Regions from separate parts of the Desulfitobacterium sp. LBE genome, predicted to be linked through region 2. Evidence: a T-box and tRNA genes for the amino acid it is inferred to sense, from the RefSeq annotation. Region 2 holds a T-box; the other holds one or more tRNA genes.
The links. A T-box is a leader RNA that pairs with one kind of tRNA and senses whether it is charged. The one in region 2 lies ahead of leuS (leucine--tRNA ligase), so its partner is inferred to be a tRNA-Leu.
Positions count from the first base shown of each region.

Region 1: it has a tRNA-Leu gene. The T-box ahead of leuS (leucine--tRNA ligase) is inferred to sense a tRNA for this amino acid. The anticodon was not compared.

Region 1 is NZ_VLKD01000001.1:5,509,756-5,518,376, forward strand. Features, by position in the region: gene DESLBE_RS26220 (polyprenyl synthetase family protein) at 1-978, opposite strand, end outside; gene DESLBE_RS26225 (SDR family oxidoreductase) at 1,139-1,876, shown strand; gene DESLBE_RS26230 (CBS domain-containing protein) at 1,973-2,401, opposite strand; gene larC (nickel pincer cofactor biosynthesis protein LarC) at 2,515-3,723, shown strand; gene DESLBE_RS26240 (aspartyl-phosphate phosphatase Spo0E family protein) at 3,795-3,947, shown strand; gene DESLBE_RS26755 (hypothetical protein) at 4,021-4,197, opposite strand; tRNA gene DESLBE_RS26245 (tRNA-Leu) at 4,361-4,447, shown strand; gene DESLBE_RS26250 (HD-GYP domain-containing protein) at 4,791-5,861, shown strand; gene DESLBE_RS26255 (thioredoxin domain-containing protein) at 5,942-8,041, opposite strand; partial or broken gene DESLBE_RS27380 (Fic family protein) at 8,085-8,270, opposite strand; gene DESLBE_RS26260 (ABC transporter ATP-binding protein) at 8,577-8,621, shown strand, end outside.
Region 2 is NZ_VLKD01000001.1:4,503,591-4,512,211, reverse strand. Features, by position in the region: gene mtgB (glycine betaine--corrinoid protein methyltransferase) at 1-680, opposite strand, end outside; gene mtgA (methylcobalamin--tetrahydrofolate methyltransferase) at 737-1,657, opposite strand; gene leuS (leucine--tRNA ligase) at 1,970-4,453, opposite strand; T-box leader at 4,526-4,724, opposite strand; gene rsfS (ribosome silencing factor) at 4,770-5,108, opposite strand; gene yqeK (bis(5'-nucleosyl)-tetraphosphatase (symmetrical) YqeK) at 5,095-5,673, opposite strand; gene DESLBE_RS21235 (IS110 family transposase) at 6,237-7,349, opposite strand; gene DESLBE_RS21230 (RNA-binding protein) at 7,603-7,854, opposite strand; gene nadD (nicotinate-nucleotide adenylyltransferase) at 7,969-8,592, opposite strand.

The sequences.
Region 1 (8,621 bases), 1.0 Mb from region 2:
GATAGTATGGGTGAGTTCGCTCAGGAAGGTTTTGGAGGGCGAAGGGGGGAGGGAGCTCAAGGCCTGAACGGCGGTTTGAGCACAACGAAGGGCAGTGGTAAAAGCTTCATTCAGGGCCCCTGAGGAAATAAGGGCCTGAATAATTCTCTGAACATTCGCCGGGGATAAATCCCGGGCTTGCAGCATCTCTCTTGCCCAAGGTCCGTAGAGGGGCTTATCCAAAAGATAGATGACGGGTAAAGTGATGTAACCGTTGAGGAGATCGGCGGCTGCGGGTTTACCTGTTACCTGGGGATTGCCAGTGAAGTCCAGAATGTCATCAATAATCTGATAGGCATACCCCAGATTCATGCCATACTGGCCAAGGGCTTCGACGGCCTCCTGGTTTGCCCCCGCACTGGCCGCACCGGAGCAGCAACAGCTTGCTAAAAGAATTCCTGTTTTCTGGGCAATGCGCTGGAAATATTGGCTGGGTTCAACAGCTAAGTCACAGCGTTGTTCAGCCTGTTGTATTTCACCGTCACACATGGATTGAATGGCGTCCACCAGGTAGGACATACTCGTAAGGAGATGTTTATTGGCTAAAATACGAAAGGCCTCGGCAAACACATAGTCCCCGGCTAAAACGGCCACCTGATTCCCCCGTTGCGAGTTGATCGTGGGTATGCCCCGCCGCCGGTCCGAATGATCGATGACATCATCATGAATCAGGGAAGCCATGTGAATTAATTCTGCGGCCACCGCCGCATCAAGTGCCGCCGAGTTGAGAGGGCCAAAACACTGGGCGCTTTGTAAGGTCAGCAGGGGCCTTAATCGCTTCCCACCTGAGTCAAGGAGCAGGAGACAAGAATCTTTGATGGTGTCCCCAGCTCTCAGAAAAGATTCCCGAAGCCGCTCTTCGACAATGAGCAATTCGGGAAAAGAGATAGCGGAGTTTGCGGATTTTATGGTTACAGAAGCCATATCCGGAGAAGCCATGAAATCAGTCCTTTACACTAACCTTTTCCTTAGTATTCCATGTTGATGAAAAAGGATACCTTAAAGGATTGGGATCTTGAACGTGCTCTCCTTCTGGGCTATACTGGAGAAAGCAAAAAGATGGATGCTTGCGGAAAGAGTTGTTAAGGAGGAAACGGTGATGTTGCAAGGGAAAACCGCTTTAATCACAGGAGGAGCGACAGGAATTGGCCGCGCCATTGCTTTAAAGCTTGCCCAAGAGGGTGTTAATATTGCTGTCAATTATTCCCGCTCCCGGGAAGATGCCGAACAAACCTCTCAGGAGATCGAAAAACTCAAGGTAGCCTGCAGGATTTATCAAGCCAATGTGGCAAAGGATCAAGAGGTTCGGGAAATGATCGGTGCAGTGGTCCGGGATTTTGGACAATTGGATATTCTTGTCAATAGTGCGGGAATGACTCATTTTGTTGAGCATGCCGATCTTGAAGGCATGAAAGATGACTATTGGGACGAGATTTTCAGTGTCAATGTCAAAGGCCTTTTCAATACCTGCCGTGCCGCGGCGGAAGCCCTCAAGAAGCAAAAAGGCTGTATCGTTAATATTACTTCTATCGCCGGTCTGACCGGATTGGGGAGTTCTATCGCCTATAGTGCTTCCAAAGCCGCTGCGATCAGTGTCAATAAATCCTTGGCCCGGGTTCTGGCTCCCGATGTCCGGGTTAATTCAGTGGCCCCAGGAGTAGTGTTGACCCGCTGGGTCAGCGGTCAAGAGGAACATATCACCCGCATGGCTGAGGGAACCCCTTTACAGAAGGTGTGTACTCCGGAAGATGTGGCTGAAGTCGCCTATGCTTTAATCGCCCATGCCGGATTTGTCACAGGTCAAACCTGGGTTGTGGACGGTGGCAATTTTATCTGATCATCAAGTTTGGTTTAGGCTTTCAGGTTTAGGGAGAGGATGATATGTTCAAGAGAGAGCATATATCCTCTTTTTTTGAAAAAGCCGGGCCGCGGCTTAGTCCTTGAAGGGTAAGGATTCCAACATGCCCAAGGCTTTGGTGCAGTATTCCAGAATTTCACGGCGGCGGACAATCCCGATAAAGATTTTTTGATCATCCACCACCGGGATAAAGTTCTGCTCAACAGCCCGGGAGATCAGGTCTTCCATGCGGGAGTTGATGGAAACCGGATAGTTTTGAATATGCTGTTCGATCTCTGTCAGCCGGATGCTCTGAGTGTTTTGAAAGTTGAGGCCGGGAGTATTTTTAAGCTTCCACAGAAGATCCCCTTCCGTAATCGTGCCGCGGTAGCAGCCCTGGTCATCAATAAGGGGAATGGCCGAGTAACGGTGGAATTCCATTTTTTCTATAGCCTGACGCATGGTAGAATTGATCTTGAGGTAAATTACATCTTGCTTGGGTATCAGGAAAAAAGCAACATTCATCGTTTTGAACACCTCTCTTTGTTTAACAGAAAGAGTAAAGATTCATTAGCCTGCCCTAGTATAGTTCAGCACAAATTAATTTGCAAGAGTATTTGTTTAAGGAGAATGAAAATATGAAAGCAGCTTATCTTGATTGTTTTTCCGGTATCAGCGGGGATATGCTTTTGGGCGCCCTGGTCGATGCAGGATTGGATTTTAATCTTTTGCAGAGGGATTTGGCTGGCTTGGATCTGGATGAATATGAATTGTATGAACAGAAAGTCCTTAAACAGGGAATCAGGGGTACCCAGATCCATGTTCACGCTTTGGAAGGTCATGTCCACCGCCATCTGTCGGATATTCAGGCAATCATCGGCAGAAGTGCTTTGCCTCCCCAGGTTAAAGAGAAGAGCTTAGAGATATTTACCCGTTTAGGGAAAGCTGAAGCGAAGATTCATGGCACCGATATCGAACAGATTCATTTTCATGAAGTCGGCGCAGTCGACGCTATTGTGGATATTGTCGGGGCAGTCATAGGCTTTTGGCGTTTGGGGATTGAAAAGGTGTTTGCTTCGCCAATTCATGTAGGGAAAGGCTTTGTTAAGGCGGCTCATGGGCTGCTGCCCGTACCTGCTCCGGCTACCTTGGAATTATTGACCGGGGTTCCGATCTATGCTCAGGATGTGGAAGGAGAGCTGGCTACTCCCACCGGAGCTGCCATAGTAACCGCCTATTGCCGGGAGTTTGGTCCATTCCCTAAAATTAGAGTAGAGAGAGTCGGCTATGGTGCAGGAGTGAAAGATTTAACCATCCCGAATCTATTAAGGCTGACCGTCGGAGAGCTGGCCGATGAGGATAAAGGGCAGGAGGGCATTCGGGAAGGAGAGGCATTAACCCTGGAAGTAAATATCGACGATATGAACCCGGAGTGTTACGATTATCTCTTTGAAAAACTTTTCCAAGCAGGAGCAATGGATGTCTATATCCAGACTATCCAGATGAAAAAAAACCGCCCTGCCGTACTGCTGACGGTGCAGACTCCCTATCATAAGCTGGAGGAAATGCGCAGGATTCTTTTCCAGGAGACGACCACCATAGGATTACGGGTTTATCCTATCAAAAAATATATGCTTCCTTACGAACTTCTTACTGTTGAAACAAACTACGGTTCAGCGAAGGTCAAGGTAGCTTTTATGGAAGGGAGAGCCTGCACGGTCAGCCCGGAGTACGAGGACTGCCGCCGGCTGGCCCGATTGACCGGAGAACCCCTTAAGCAGATCTATGAAGAGATAAAAGAAAAGGCGAAGATTTTACTTTATTCGACGAAATATCCTATGGACTAATTGGGCCAGATTTTGTAAGATATTTTTGTTAGGCTATTATTTGTTATCAATATAGAAAGGGAGTCAAATCTATGTGGAACCAGCAATTGCTTAGGCTCATTGAGGATATGAGAAAAGAGCTTAATCAATTAGGTAAGAGAAAGCCTCTTACCGACCCGGAAGTTATTAGTTTAAGCCAAAGGCTGGACGAGCTTCTCAACGAATATCACCTTACAGCGAAATAATGATTATTAATATGTAGCCCTATCAGCAGATAGGGCTTTTTTGTATCTTTTCGAACGGTCTACATCCCATGCTTCAATTACTGGAATTAAAGATATTCCAAATATAATCTTTGATGGTAATCATCGCTTTTTGGTACCCTTTGCTCCATATCCTGACCTCGTAGTTGTAGTCTTCGAGTGGTTTTTCGGCTTCGCGCTCGACAAAATCCAGTAATTGTTTTAGTTTTACATACAGTTCATCATTCATCATAATGCTCACTCCCTATTTGCCCTCTCTTTAATGTATGCACAGGGAGGCAGAGTCGTGTACAAGCTTTTAAAGTAAATTTATTTTTTTGCATATATTTTATAAACGGATTTTAAAATATTCTATTGACAAGTCGGCTTGGTTTTCATATAATGAATATTGTCTCGCGGACGTGGCGGAACTGGCAGACGCGCTAGTTTCAGGTACTAGTGAGTGTACGCTCATGGAGGTTCAAGTCCTCTCGTCCGCACCATAATGAAATTTTGAAGCCCTTGAAAAATCAAGGGCTTTTTCATTTTACATCTTGCAAGGACAGACCGCTGGAAGAGTTATTTCGATAAAGGGTATAATTTTAATTATTATAAATATAAATTTTTTATTAATCTTAATAATTGGTTGTTCATTTTTCACAGAAGCATAAGTATAATGGTTTTAAGGGAAATAGGCCCGTTTAAAGCCTTATAGGACCAAAGGGAAAATATTTTAGAGCAGAAAAAACAGAAGAGGATAAAGAGTAATTTTGGCGAAATTGTATATACGTTTTGTTTAAATGAGATAAAAAGTACATATTTGTAAATTGAGGGCAGGAGTGTTATATGCGTTTAGTAAATATTGCTTATGTGGGCGAAGGAGAAGTGCTTGCCCGACCGCTGGTTAGTCCCAACGGAAAGGTCCTATTGCAGGCAGGAGTAAAGCTCACTCGTAATTATATAGATAAATTATCCCATTTGGGGTTTGATACCATGTTTATTGAGGATGATACATTTCAGGATGTGGAGATTTATTCTGCGGTATCCATAAAAACACGTGAAGCAGCTTACGCGTCACTGGAAAATCTGAGCAAAAATCTCAATGAAGCACAACCTCACACCGTTAATCTGGGTGAGGTTAAAAAGGCAGTGCAAAACATCATCGCTGATCTTCTTTACAGCAAGGACATGCTGGGAAACGTTATGGAGATTCAGGGATACGATGATTATACTTTTCATCATTCCGTGAATACCACCATTATCGCCTTAATTATGGGAATATCTATGGGCTGGCATAACGGAAAACTGCTGGAGCTTGGCATGGGTGTGCTCATGCACGATGTCGGCAAGATAAAGATCCCTTCGGAGATACTTAATAAGAGAGGACCCCTTACTCCTGAAGAATTCGCGGAGATTAAGAAACATGCTGAATATGGATTTGAAATCCTCCGGAAAAACCATGACATTAACTTACTGTCTGCTCACATCGCTCTTCAGCACCAAGAGCGTTGGGATGGCAGCGGTTATCCGAGGGGATTAAAAGGGAACCAGATTCATGAATATGGCCGGTTAGCTGCTGTTGCCGATGTTTATGAGGCATTAACCAGCAAAAGGGTTTATCGGAATGCTCTGCAGCCGTATGAGGCCTACGAATATGTTATCGCCAATTCGGATACCCTTTTTGAACCTAAAGTAGTGCAGAACACCTTTTCCAAATGCATTACGCCCTATCCTACAGGTACAGGGGTCCGTCTTACCAACGGACTTCGCGGTAATGTGGTAAAGCAAAATTTCACTTTTCCCACCCGGCCTTATGTCCGAATGACCCATGAAGGAGAGATTCGCCTCATTGCCCCCATTGATTATAACCTGGCGGAACATCCTTCCTTGATGATTGTCGGCATAGAGAACAAATAAAGGATTAAGATTAAAGATGAAATAAAGAAGCAAAGCCGGATTTGGTATAGTATGCCCGGTTTTGCTTCTCTTTGCGTGGATTAGGTCAGTAAGGCAGACAGCTCTTCAGCTTTATGAACGGGTTTATGGCAAGCGTAATTCTGACACAGGTAGGCGGTCATCTTTTCAGAATCCAGGGGATAGTCTTTTAACCAAGGAATAAGCTCAGAAAGGGTACCCTCCTCATAAAGAAGAGTGGTATAGGGATGGAACTTTTTAAAGATTGTGGTCTTCATGTTCTTTAGCTCAGGATGCTGCAGAGAGCCGGCCAGGATAATCTCCCTGCTTTCCTGGAGAGCAAACTGGATGGCTTGCAGAAAAGCGCTGTACCCTGAAGGATAAGTGGCAAGGGTGGCTTTAAAGGCATTTATCTGTTCATAGGCTCTCTCTTCCAGCATGCCATCTCCGGTAAGCCGGGCCAGGCGGATCAGGTTCAGGGCAGAGATAGAATTGCCGGAGGGAGTTGCTCCATCATAGATTTCTTTAGGGCGGATCAGCAGTTCCTCAGCATCCCGGCCTGTTAAGAAGTATCCGGACTTTGCCCCATCCCAGAAAAGTTCATCCTGTTCTCTTTGCAGCTGGAGAGCGAATTCCAGGTGTTCCTTTTGGCCGGAAGCCTGATAGAGTTCAATAAGGCCCCAGATTAAAAAGGCATAATCATCCAAATAGCCTAAATGGGCGGAATCCCCATCACGGTAGCGGGCTAACAGGCGCTGGTTGGCATAGAGATTTTTCCGGATAAAATAAACAGCCTGCTCTGCTGCTTCAGCATAGGCGGGCTCGCCAAGGACTTGAGCGCCTTTGGCTAAGGCAGAGATCATTAATCCATTCCAGGAGGTGAGGATCTTGTCATCCTTGTGAGGAGGAATCCTTTCCTTGCGGACAGCAAAAAGCTTTTCCCGGGATTTTTCAAGGCGTCTTTTGAGGACTTCGAGGGAATGCTGCTCCTCTGAGCCCAGAGCTTCCCAATCTGTATCCAGAAGGTTGGGGATGCTTTTTCCTTCGAAATTGCCTTCCGGGCTGACTCCGTAAGCTTGGCAGTAGAGGCGGCCTTCTTCACTGCCAAGAATTTCGTGAATTTCCTGGGGAGTCCAGACATAGAATTTTCCTTCCACTCCTTCGGAGTCCGCATCTTCTGCAGAGTAAAAGCCTCCTTCCGGAGCGGTCATATCCCGGAGGACGTAGGAAAAGATCTCCCGGGCCTTTTGTTCGTCATAAGGGTCATGCTCTGCCTGATAGGTTTCAAGATAGGCGATGGCTAACAAGGCATTGTCATAGAGCATTTTTTCAAAATGGGGAACAAGCCAACGACGGTCCGTGCTGTAACGGGCAAAGCCAAAGCCCACATGATCAAAGATACCGCCTTGCCCCATGCGCTCCAAGGTGGTTCGGACCATAAGAGCTGCTTGCTGGGCTTCCAGCCCATCACCATGATCATGGGCGTAACGCAGGAGAAAGGTTAAATGATGGGGAGTGGGGAATTTTGGCGCTCGCCCAAACCCTCCGTATTGACGATCAAAGGACTTCTGCAGGGTTTGGAAAGCTGTGTCCAGAATCTCCTTAGCCCAAGGAATAAAATCATCCTGCTGAGCAGGGGTCAGTGAACTTACAGAGGGCTCTTCACGAGAAGTAACGGCCTTATAGATAGAGTCAGCCGAGCCGCGAATCTTGGGCTGATCTTTTGCCCAAAGCTCTCCCAGCTGGGACAAAAGATCGAGGATTCCCGGTCTTCCGTAGCGGCTTTCTTTGGGGAAATAGGTCCCAGCATAGAAAGGCTTCCGCTCATCTGGAGTCAGAAACAAAGTCAAAGGCCACCCCCCTGAGCCGGTGAGGGCCTGGCAGAATTCCATATAGATATGGTCTACATCGGGACGTTCTTCCCGATCCACTTTAATGGGCACAAAGTAACGGTTGATGAGCTGGGCGACCTCTTCGTCTTCAAAGGATTCCCGTTCCATGACGTGACACCAATGGCAGGTGGAGTAGCCTATGGATAGAAAGATGGGTTTGTTTTCTGCTTTTGCTTTGGCAAAGGCTTCTTCCCCCCAAGGATACCAGTCCACGGGGTTATGGGCATGCTGAAGGAGATAGGGTGATTTCTCCTGCAGCAATCGATTGGGTACTTTGTTTAAGTTAGTCATTATATCACCTTTTTTCACCATCAAATTCGGTTTTAGTATATCCTTAATGAGTGAAAGATACCATGAATTGTCTTATGATAAGAGAAGGGATAGAGGAGCACATGGTTGAATTTACAAAAGAGCACTTGGATTGGTGCTCTTTTGTAAATTCTCTGATACTTCTATCGTTTCCTTCTCTAAAGGGATGAATCATATTGAGCTCTGACATGTAATAGGCAGCCCTTGCCGAAAATTCTGCAGGGCTTAAAAGCCCTCACCTCTTAGTATTATTATACGAAAACTTAACATAAAAGATAATTTAGATAAGTCTATTTAAAGTAAATTATTGGTTATAGTAACTATTTTGCCATTAATGGCAGTCCACGGGGTTATAGGTGTGCTGGAAAGGATAGGATGATTTTTATAGCACAGCCGTTTGGTACGTCAAGATTAAGTTGAGATGTGCATAATCGTTTTGTTTTATTGGAATCATGAAATGCAGGGAAGGGTCTTTTCTGCTATGCTATGGTTACCTGAATAGGGAAGGAAGATTGTCTTGATCGACGTACATAATATGACCAAAAACTATGGTAAGTTAAAG
Region 2 (8,621 bases):
ACAGCCTGACCTGCTTCCGCATAAGCCATCAAGGCCCCCAGCATTCTTTCGTCATATTTCAGAGGAGTCAAGGAGTTAATCAAGGAGACTAAGACCGGCTTTTCTTTAATCACATCTTTGCCGCCGAAGAGGATAGCAGCTATTTCGACGGAGTCTTCCGCCCTTTCTTTTCCTTCGGCACTGCCCATGAAGCACTTATCGGAGTTTTTAATCGAACTGTACAGCATCTGCAAATGACGCACGCCATCCGGAATGTCCTGAGGTTCCGCCATGGTGCCGCCGGAAAGATGCATATTCTTGCTGGCTCCGGCCAGTTTGGCGAAATTCTCGTAATCCTGCAAGGTGGTTTTACGCCGGCTGCCATCCAATTCGTAAATGAAGGGGGCTCCATAACCAGGCATAAAGACAATATTATCGCCGCCGATAACCACATTGTTTTCAGGGTTGCGGGCATGAAGGGTAAACTCTGCCGGTGCCGATTTGAGCTTGGACTCCACAAATTCACGGGTCAAATAGACTCTCTTGCCTTCGACCTTTTGCCCCTCCCGGCGAAAAACCTCTAAAGCCGGTTCGTACTCAAACTCAATACCGATTTCTTCAAGGATCTTCATGGTGTTTTCGTGGATTTTTTGAACTTGGTCCTCGGTCAGGATATTGTACTTAGGTAACAATTGACCCACCCCTTTTTTGAAATTTTTACATCAAATCAAGTTAAGTTAAGTCAAGAAAATAAGGTTTAGAAAATTTTGAGCAAAGGATGCTCTGTGGTTCCCATCTTAACTCCGGTCAGCTTATTGTTATAGGCAATCATGGCATCTGTGGTTGCTATAGCACGATAAACCCAGGGAGCGTTCATCATGGGACCATAGAGAATGAAATCGGCACCCTGTGTGATCGGATAAGTGAAGACCGCAGCCCCGGCAACTTCGAAGAAGGGGGTTCCTTTGGAACGCATTTTCTTCCAGAGATAGACTGCATTGGATGGCGCACAGCCACCGGGATAGCCGAATTGCTCTTTAACCACATTGATCGCTTCCGTCGTCCAGCTATTGCTGGCCACATCCAAGACTCCCGGATCCACAAGGAATTGCTCGATACCGGCCCGTTTGGCCGCTGCAATCAACCCTTCTTTATCATCCTTGCCCTGGAGAAGATCGATGCGGGCATTGGGCTTTAACGCTTTCTTACTGAAAGCAAGGATAACGGCGGTCTTCAGCCCTGCCTCTTTGATGGCGGCCAGCTCTTCTTCGGTGTAATGCTCTTCAATGGAATTGTAGATCAGCCGTTTCTGAATCTCCGGATCCTTGCCCAAATTTTTCAGGGCTCCTACCCGCACATCCGGGCTGATACTATCCAGGAGGAATGGGGCAGTGGTATTTTCCAAAATAAATTCCACGTATTTCGTAAGGGCTTCAACAGATTCTCCCAAGACATCAATGATAAATGGATTGCCTGTTTCTGCGCTTAGTTCGGCTTCCTGATCCAGCAAAGCTTTGGCTGCATCTTTGTCGAAAATTCCCTTTTGACCATCTGAGACGATCTTATGGCCCCGATAAAAAATGCTGCCGATGAGCACTGTTGGGTATTCCCCAGGCTGACCACCAACCTTAACCCCATTGATGTCATAAACATGTTGTTGAGCAGTAAATTTGAACATTTGACTTCCTCCTATGCAAAATGTGTTTTGATCTTGTCAAAATAATGTGTTGTTTGGCCCTCCTTATTTTCCGTCTATTCTAATAATTCTGATGCATTGAATATATCAGAAATAAATCGCCTAATAAATAATGCATTTCTGCTTATTTTAACGCTATCCTATCACAATCATCAACTCGAGTTTGAAGACTAAAAAAGCTGTTGCTCAACAAACGTCACCGTTCATTTTGCAACAGCTTTATCCCACATCCGTGTCACTTAAACCGGAAAGATAGCCCAGGGTTCTTCCTTTCAGGTCTCCATAAAAGTTAACCTACTTCACAACGACATTGACCAGCTTACCCGGCACCGTTACGATCTTAAGGATCTGTTTGCCTTGAGTCCATTCCCCAAGCCTGGGCAGCTGCCGGACCTGTGCTTCCAATTCCGCCGCGGAAATCTGGGCCGGAACCTGAATCCGCTCCTTAACCTTCCCGTTGATCTGCAGGACCACAGTGACCTCTTCCTGGACCAGAGCCTCTTCATCCACTTGCGGCCACTCCCGGCTATGGATGCTGTCCTCATGGCCCAATTCACTCCAGATTTCTTCGGTAATATGGGGTGCAAAAGGCGCCAGCAGGATGAGAATGCTCTCCAAGGCTTCCCGGGCCACCGCCAAATTCACCTGGGGCTGTTCTTTGTACAGATAAAGAGCATTGACCAGTTCCATAATGGCACTGACGGCTGTGTTGAAGTTGAAGCGTGCTCCCACATCCGAAGTAACTCTTTGAATGGTTTGGTGGGTTTGACGGCGCATGTCCTTGGCAGCTTTGTCCAATTCGCCAAATTCATTAGCCCCTGCCCCAGTAGTCTTTAAGACTTCTTCGTATTGAGCCGCCAGACGCCACACCCGGTTGAGGAAGCGGTAGCAACCTTCCACCCCTTGGTCGTTCCATTCCAAATCCCGCTCCGGCGGAGCTGCGAAGAGGATGAAGAGGCGGGCCGTATCGGCACCATATTTAGAAATAATTTCTTCAGGACTTACCACATTACCCTTGGATTTGGACATTTTAGCCCCGCCCAGGCAAACCATCCCCTGAGTGAGTAGGTTGGCAAAGGGCTCATCGACTTTAAGATAGCCAAAATCCCGCAGAGCCTTAGTAAAGAAACGCGAGTACAGCAAATGGAGAATAGCATGCTCTACTCCACCTACATATTGATCCACATTCATCCAGTGATCTGCAGCTTCTTTGGCGAAGGGGAGCTGAGCATTGTGGGGATCAGTATAGCGGAGGAAATACCAGGAGGAGCACATAAAAGTGTCCATAGTGTCTGTTTCACGACGGGCCTTACCGCCACAGGTGGGACAGATGGTTTGTTTAAAGCTTTCCGAGGTGGTCAGGGGATTCTCCCCCGCTTTAAAGACCACATCGTCCGGGAGCATGACAGGGAGTTGGTCCTGGGGCACAGGAACAATTCCGCAATGATCGCAATAAATCATGGGAATGGGAGCTCCCCAGTAACGCTGACGGGAAATAAGCCAGTCACGGAGGCGGAAATTCACTTTCCGTTCACCAAAGCCATCGTGCTCAGCTTTATCACACATCTTCTCCCAGGCCTCCACATTCTTGAGACCATCATACTCGCCGGAATTCACCATCATTCCCTCTTCAACGAAAGCTGCTTGAAGAGGAGTATCCTTTTCCTCCACAGGGGTTCCCTCAGGCAGGATAACGGTCTTAATGGGAAGCTTATACTTCCCGGCGAACTCAAAGTCCCTTTCATCATGGGCCGGTACGCCCATAACCGCTCCTGTTCCGTATTCAAAAAGAACATAGTTAGCGATCCAGATGGGTACTTTTTCTCCGCTATAGGGGTTAATGCAGTAGGCCCCGGTAAACAGGCCTTCTTTTTCGGTTTCGGTGGAAGTCCGGGCGATTTCATTCAGCCCCTTCATCCGTTCGATAAAGGCTTGCACGTCATTTTCGTATTCCGTACCAGCAATCAGCTTTTGCACCAAAGGGTGCTCCGGTGCCAGCACTACATAGCTCACACCAAAAATCGTATCCACCCGGGTGGTATAGACCCGAATTTTATCCCCGTGGTTCTCCAGGTCGAATTCCACTTCGGCTCCTTCAGAACGGCCAATCCAGTTTTTTTGCATGGTCTTCACTTTATCAGGCCAGCCGGGGAGTTTTTCCAGATCATCCAAAAGCACTTGAGCATAGTCCGTAATCTTAAAAAACCATTGTTCCAGATCTTTTTTGGTAACGGCGGTGTCGCAACGTTCACAAGCTCCATCCACCACCTGCTCGTTGGCAAGAACGGTGGCACAAGAAGGACACCAGTTGACGCCGGCTTTTTTCTTATACACCAAGCCATGTTTGTAAAACTCTAAAAAGATCCATTGCGTAAACTTGTAATAGTCGGGATGACAGGTCGTAACCTCCCGCTCCCAATCATAGGAGATTCCCATTTCCTGAAGCTGCCTTTTCATATTGGCGATATTTTTCCAAGTCCACTCAGCCGGCGGCGTTTGATTCTTAATGGCCGCATTTTCTGCCGGCAGCCCAAAAGAATCCCAACCGATGGGATGCAGAACATTGTAACCCCTCATCCGCTTAAAGCGAGCGATGACATCCACTATAGAATAATTCCGGACATGTCCCATATGAAGATTGCCGGAAGGGTAAGGAAACATCGCTAAAGCATAGAATTTGGGTTTATCAGAATGCTCTTCGGCTTGATAATCTTTTCTGTCCACCCATTTTTTTTGCCATTTAGGCTCAATCTCTGAAAAAAGATATTTCTCTTGCATTATAATTTTCCCCCTTAAACATTCCGAACTCCATGATCGAGATGAAATCAAGATATAAAAAACTCCCATCCCTAAAGGGACGAGAGTAACTTCCCGCGGTACCACCCAATTTCAACTGCACTTCATCGATGATAACGGCTCGCACCGGCACTCATTATGATCTGAGTACAGCTCCGGGGCGAGTGCTTACCAAAGTCTCACAGCAACTCTCACCGACCGTTGCCTCTCTGAAATGAGGTTGTTTGGGCTTATTCCCCTTCATTGCTTTTCGCAAGTTTCCTATATAATAATCCAAAATTCGGCATCATGTCAACTATCAAGAACTGATCACCGGCGCGTCTCCCCAGAGCCGCTCAAGATTATAGAATTCCCGCTGGTCCGGAGTCATCACGTGAATCACCAGATCTCCGCAATCCACAAGAACCCATTTGGCCTCCTGCAACCCTTCTACTCTTAAAATAGTCACGCCCAACTCGGGGAGCTTCTCGGAGAGGTTATCGGTGATCGCCTTAACTTGAGTGGTGGAATTTCCGGTTGTGATCAGGAAATAATCTGTGACCATGGAAATCCCTTTGAGGTCAAGCAGAATGGTCTCCCGGCCTTTTTTGTCTTCAACAAGGTTTACAGCGCCATGCAATTGCTTATCTGTCAGCAAATTTTTGCCTCCTTTTTAAATCTTCATAGGTAAGCAGTGTTTGAGGATGGATGCTCCGCTTACTTTTTCGCAAATAATTTAAAGTATGTTCAACACACATTAGTGTACCATTCTCAAGATTATCATACAAGGATTGTCGTAGTTTGTCTACATCGGGAAAAGAACGCTGAGGTTCTGTTAGATCAGCACTATAAATTAACATCTCCAAGCTCCCCATTCCCGGAGCTCCTAAAGTGTGATGAGCTATCGCCGCCAATACTTCCCGATCCTTGTAGCCATATTCACACTCCAGCCAATAAGCTGCCAGGGGACCATGTAGACTCTGAGGATTGTCTTCATCCTCAGGATAGCGAATTAAATTCCACTCTTTCGCCATAGCAATCTGTTGCGTAAAATCAATTTCTTTCTTAAGGTCATGCAAATAGGCAGCAATCTGAGCCCTCTCACCATCCACCTGGTGCTTTATGGCCAGCTCCTGAGCCCACCGGACAACTCCCAAAGTATGACTGAACCGCTTCTTTGACATGGAACTGTAAGCTAAATTGTAGGCTTCCTGAATATCCAAAATCGCCAGAACCTACTTTCCAATAAATATATGCTAAAGAAAACCCGGCTTCACCACGAAGACACTGTCTTCGCACTGATATGAACGAGGCTGTCAAGTGTGCCTCTTTAAAATCTTTTGGTTTTATCTTGGAAAGACTAACTATGGCTCTTTCCAATCATGGAGGATAGGGCAATGCTGGAGAGCAACCCGAGCGCCATGATTGGGTTCTGCTACAACGGGGAACTGGATTACCCCCGGTTCCCTCTTGAATTTGAAACGTTGTAGGAGAATCTAAAGCGTTAAACTCTTGGGGCAAAGCCCCAACCTATTACACTCTCCTTTTAAAGACACGGCACGAAGGCAAACAAAACATCGACGGTGAGCAGTCTGATATTCGTGGGTTTGGCTATCCACATTAAATCTCTCCGTCGGGGGAGCTAAGCCACGAACTTGTGTCGTGCATTCAAACGTCAATGACATCTTAGCACATGTGCGAATCGTGGGTTCTCCTTTACGGATTTTCACGTTTGCCTTCGGGCCCTACCTTCAACTGGGTGTTCTTTATTCGTTATCGTTGAATCTTAAGACACGGTCTCTTTCTCCAGTTCATTGGCAATGGCCCAAACAAAGCCTGCTAATTCACGGGCCACTGCTGAGACGACTTTGCCGGGAGGTTTGCCCTTGGCCATAAGTTTAGAGTATTTACCATGCAAACGATGTTGAGCCTTCCATGCCATAGCTTGAACCTGAGGGGGGAGTCCTTCCTGTCTTTTGAGAAGATTCCCTTTGAGTGCCGGTTGATATCGGTAACTCCAAGCAGCCTCGACCAGCAATCGGCGAACATGGGTATTTCCTGCCTTGGTGATCGCCCCCTGTCTCCGTCTTTCTCCACTGGAATATTCGCTGGGAACCAGCCCGGTATAGCTCATCATGGATCGAGCACCTTTAAATCTAGTAAAGGAACACACTTCAGCCACTAACCCTATCGCTGTAATCTCTGCTACTCCCCGTAGTGATTGTAATCCTTGAATGATAGGGGCTTTAGGGCTATACAGGGCTTGATGATGCATTTCCTGTTCTATCCGTTGTAAACGTTGCTCTATCTCGTTGAGATGGTGGAGGTATTCCTGAAAGACCACACGAAGGGCTGCATTACTCCATTCTAAACGATTAAGCCACTTACGATGCGCTGCAGACCAATTTCTGACGTTCTCTGGAGAAGTGATGTTATTGCGCATAAGAAACTTGGTGAGGCGATGCCTTGCTCTGAGTTGATCCTCTTTAGCATCTTCCCGAGCCCGGACTAAGTCACGAAGCGCTTCATCCTCTTCAGTTGGAACATAAACAGAGGTCAACTCTCCGGCACGCAAAAGCTGGGCTAAACGCAAGGCATCACGACGGTCCGTCTTGACCCGTTCCCCGGGTCGTTTTGGAATGAGTGACGGGGCCACAACAACACATTCAATGTCCATACTTACCAGCAAACGATACAGCCAATAACCCGTTGGACCAGCCTCATAGCACACCTTGAGTTGTGAGGAGTCGCCTAGTTTCTTAAAAAGTGTTCTTACGGCTTCAGGTGTATTAAGAACAACTCCCCAATAACGCGGTGCTCCACGACCTTCGTCAGCAAGAGCGACAGCAATCTTTTCTTTTGAAACGTCTAATCCTACGTATTTTGTGGCATCCTTCATAGTATGGCTCCCCTTTCGTATGTAGCTCTGTTTTGGTTCGGCCATACTAGTTTGTACCAAAACAACCTACGATTTACGAAAGGGGTGCCTCGTTCATGATAACTTGTTGCTTTAAACCCATGCTTGCCAATGAGGTGAAGTCGCCGGTTGCACTTATGCTTAGAAAGTATATAGCGCAAGCTTATACTTTCTGACAGTGCGAGAAGACCCTTCTGACCTTTTGGGCAAGAGGGTCTTCCAGAACTATGTTTTTTTACATCTGCTGCTTAGGTCTTGCTTCATTGACCGTTAAAGGCCGGCCGCCGAAATCCTTCCCATTAAGGTCTTCCGCCATACGTGCCGCATCCTCATCTTCAACCTCTACAAAACCAAAACCTCGTGAGCGCCCTGTCTCACGATCCGTAATGATACGACTGCTTATCACTTGACCATACTGGCCAAAGAAAGAGTTGAGATCTTCAGATGTAGTGTTCCAGGGTAAATTTCCGACATAAAGGGTTGCCATATTTGCTGTCACCTCTTGCTTATTGGATTCGAATTTAGTATGAGCAAAAGCTCCAGAACTATACTTACCTGATTTTGTAATCCACAAATCAAGTTATAGCGCTAAACTATAAAACTATGCCCTATACAAATCTGCCTCTTCAATATAGAGACGAACGGATTCAGGAAGCAAATAGCGAATGGGCTTCCCTTCTTTGACCCGGGAACGTATATCGGTGGAAGATATGGCTAAAGCAGGCACATCAAAAAGATGCATATGGGGCAGAAATTCCGGATAATCCCGTTTCAATTCTTCAAGAAACTCATGAGGGTCGAATCCAGGGCGGGAAGCCCCGATGAAATGGCTGAGGGATAAAACAGACTGTACTTCTCTCCAGGTGAAAATCTCGCGAAAGGCATCTGCTCCCGTAATAAAATACAGCTCGTGCTGCGGATAGAGCTCATGCAACTCCTTAAGGGTATCCACAGTATAGGAATAACCTTTACGCTGGATTTCCAGATCAGAAACTTCAAAAAAGCTGTTATCCTGAACAGCACGTTTGACCATTTCATAGCGATCCCCGGGAGAGGTTACCCTACGCCCCACTTTATGGGGAGGATTACCCGTGGGGATAAAAATCACTTTCTCCAAGGCAAATTCATGGTGGGCCATTTCAGCCGCCACCAGATGACCATAATGCAAGGGATCAAAGGTCCCTCCCATAATCCCTATTCTTTTGGGTGGAGCATTAATGTTCATAGCCTTTGCTTCCTCGACTGCTTACTGCT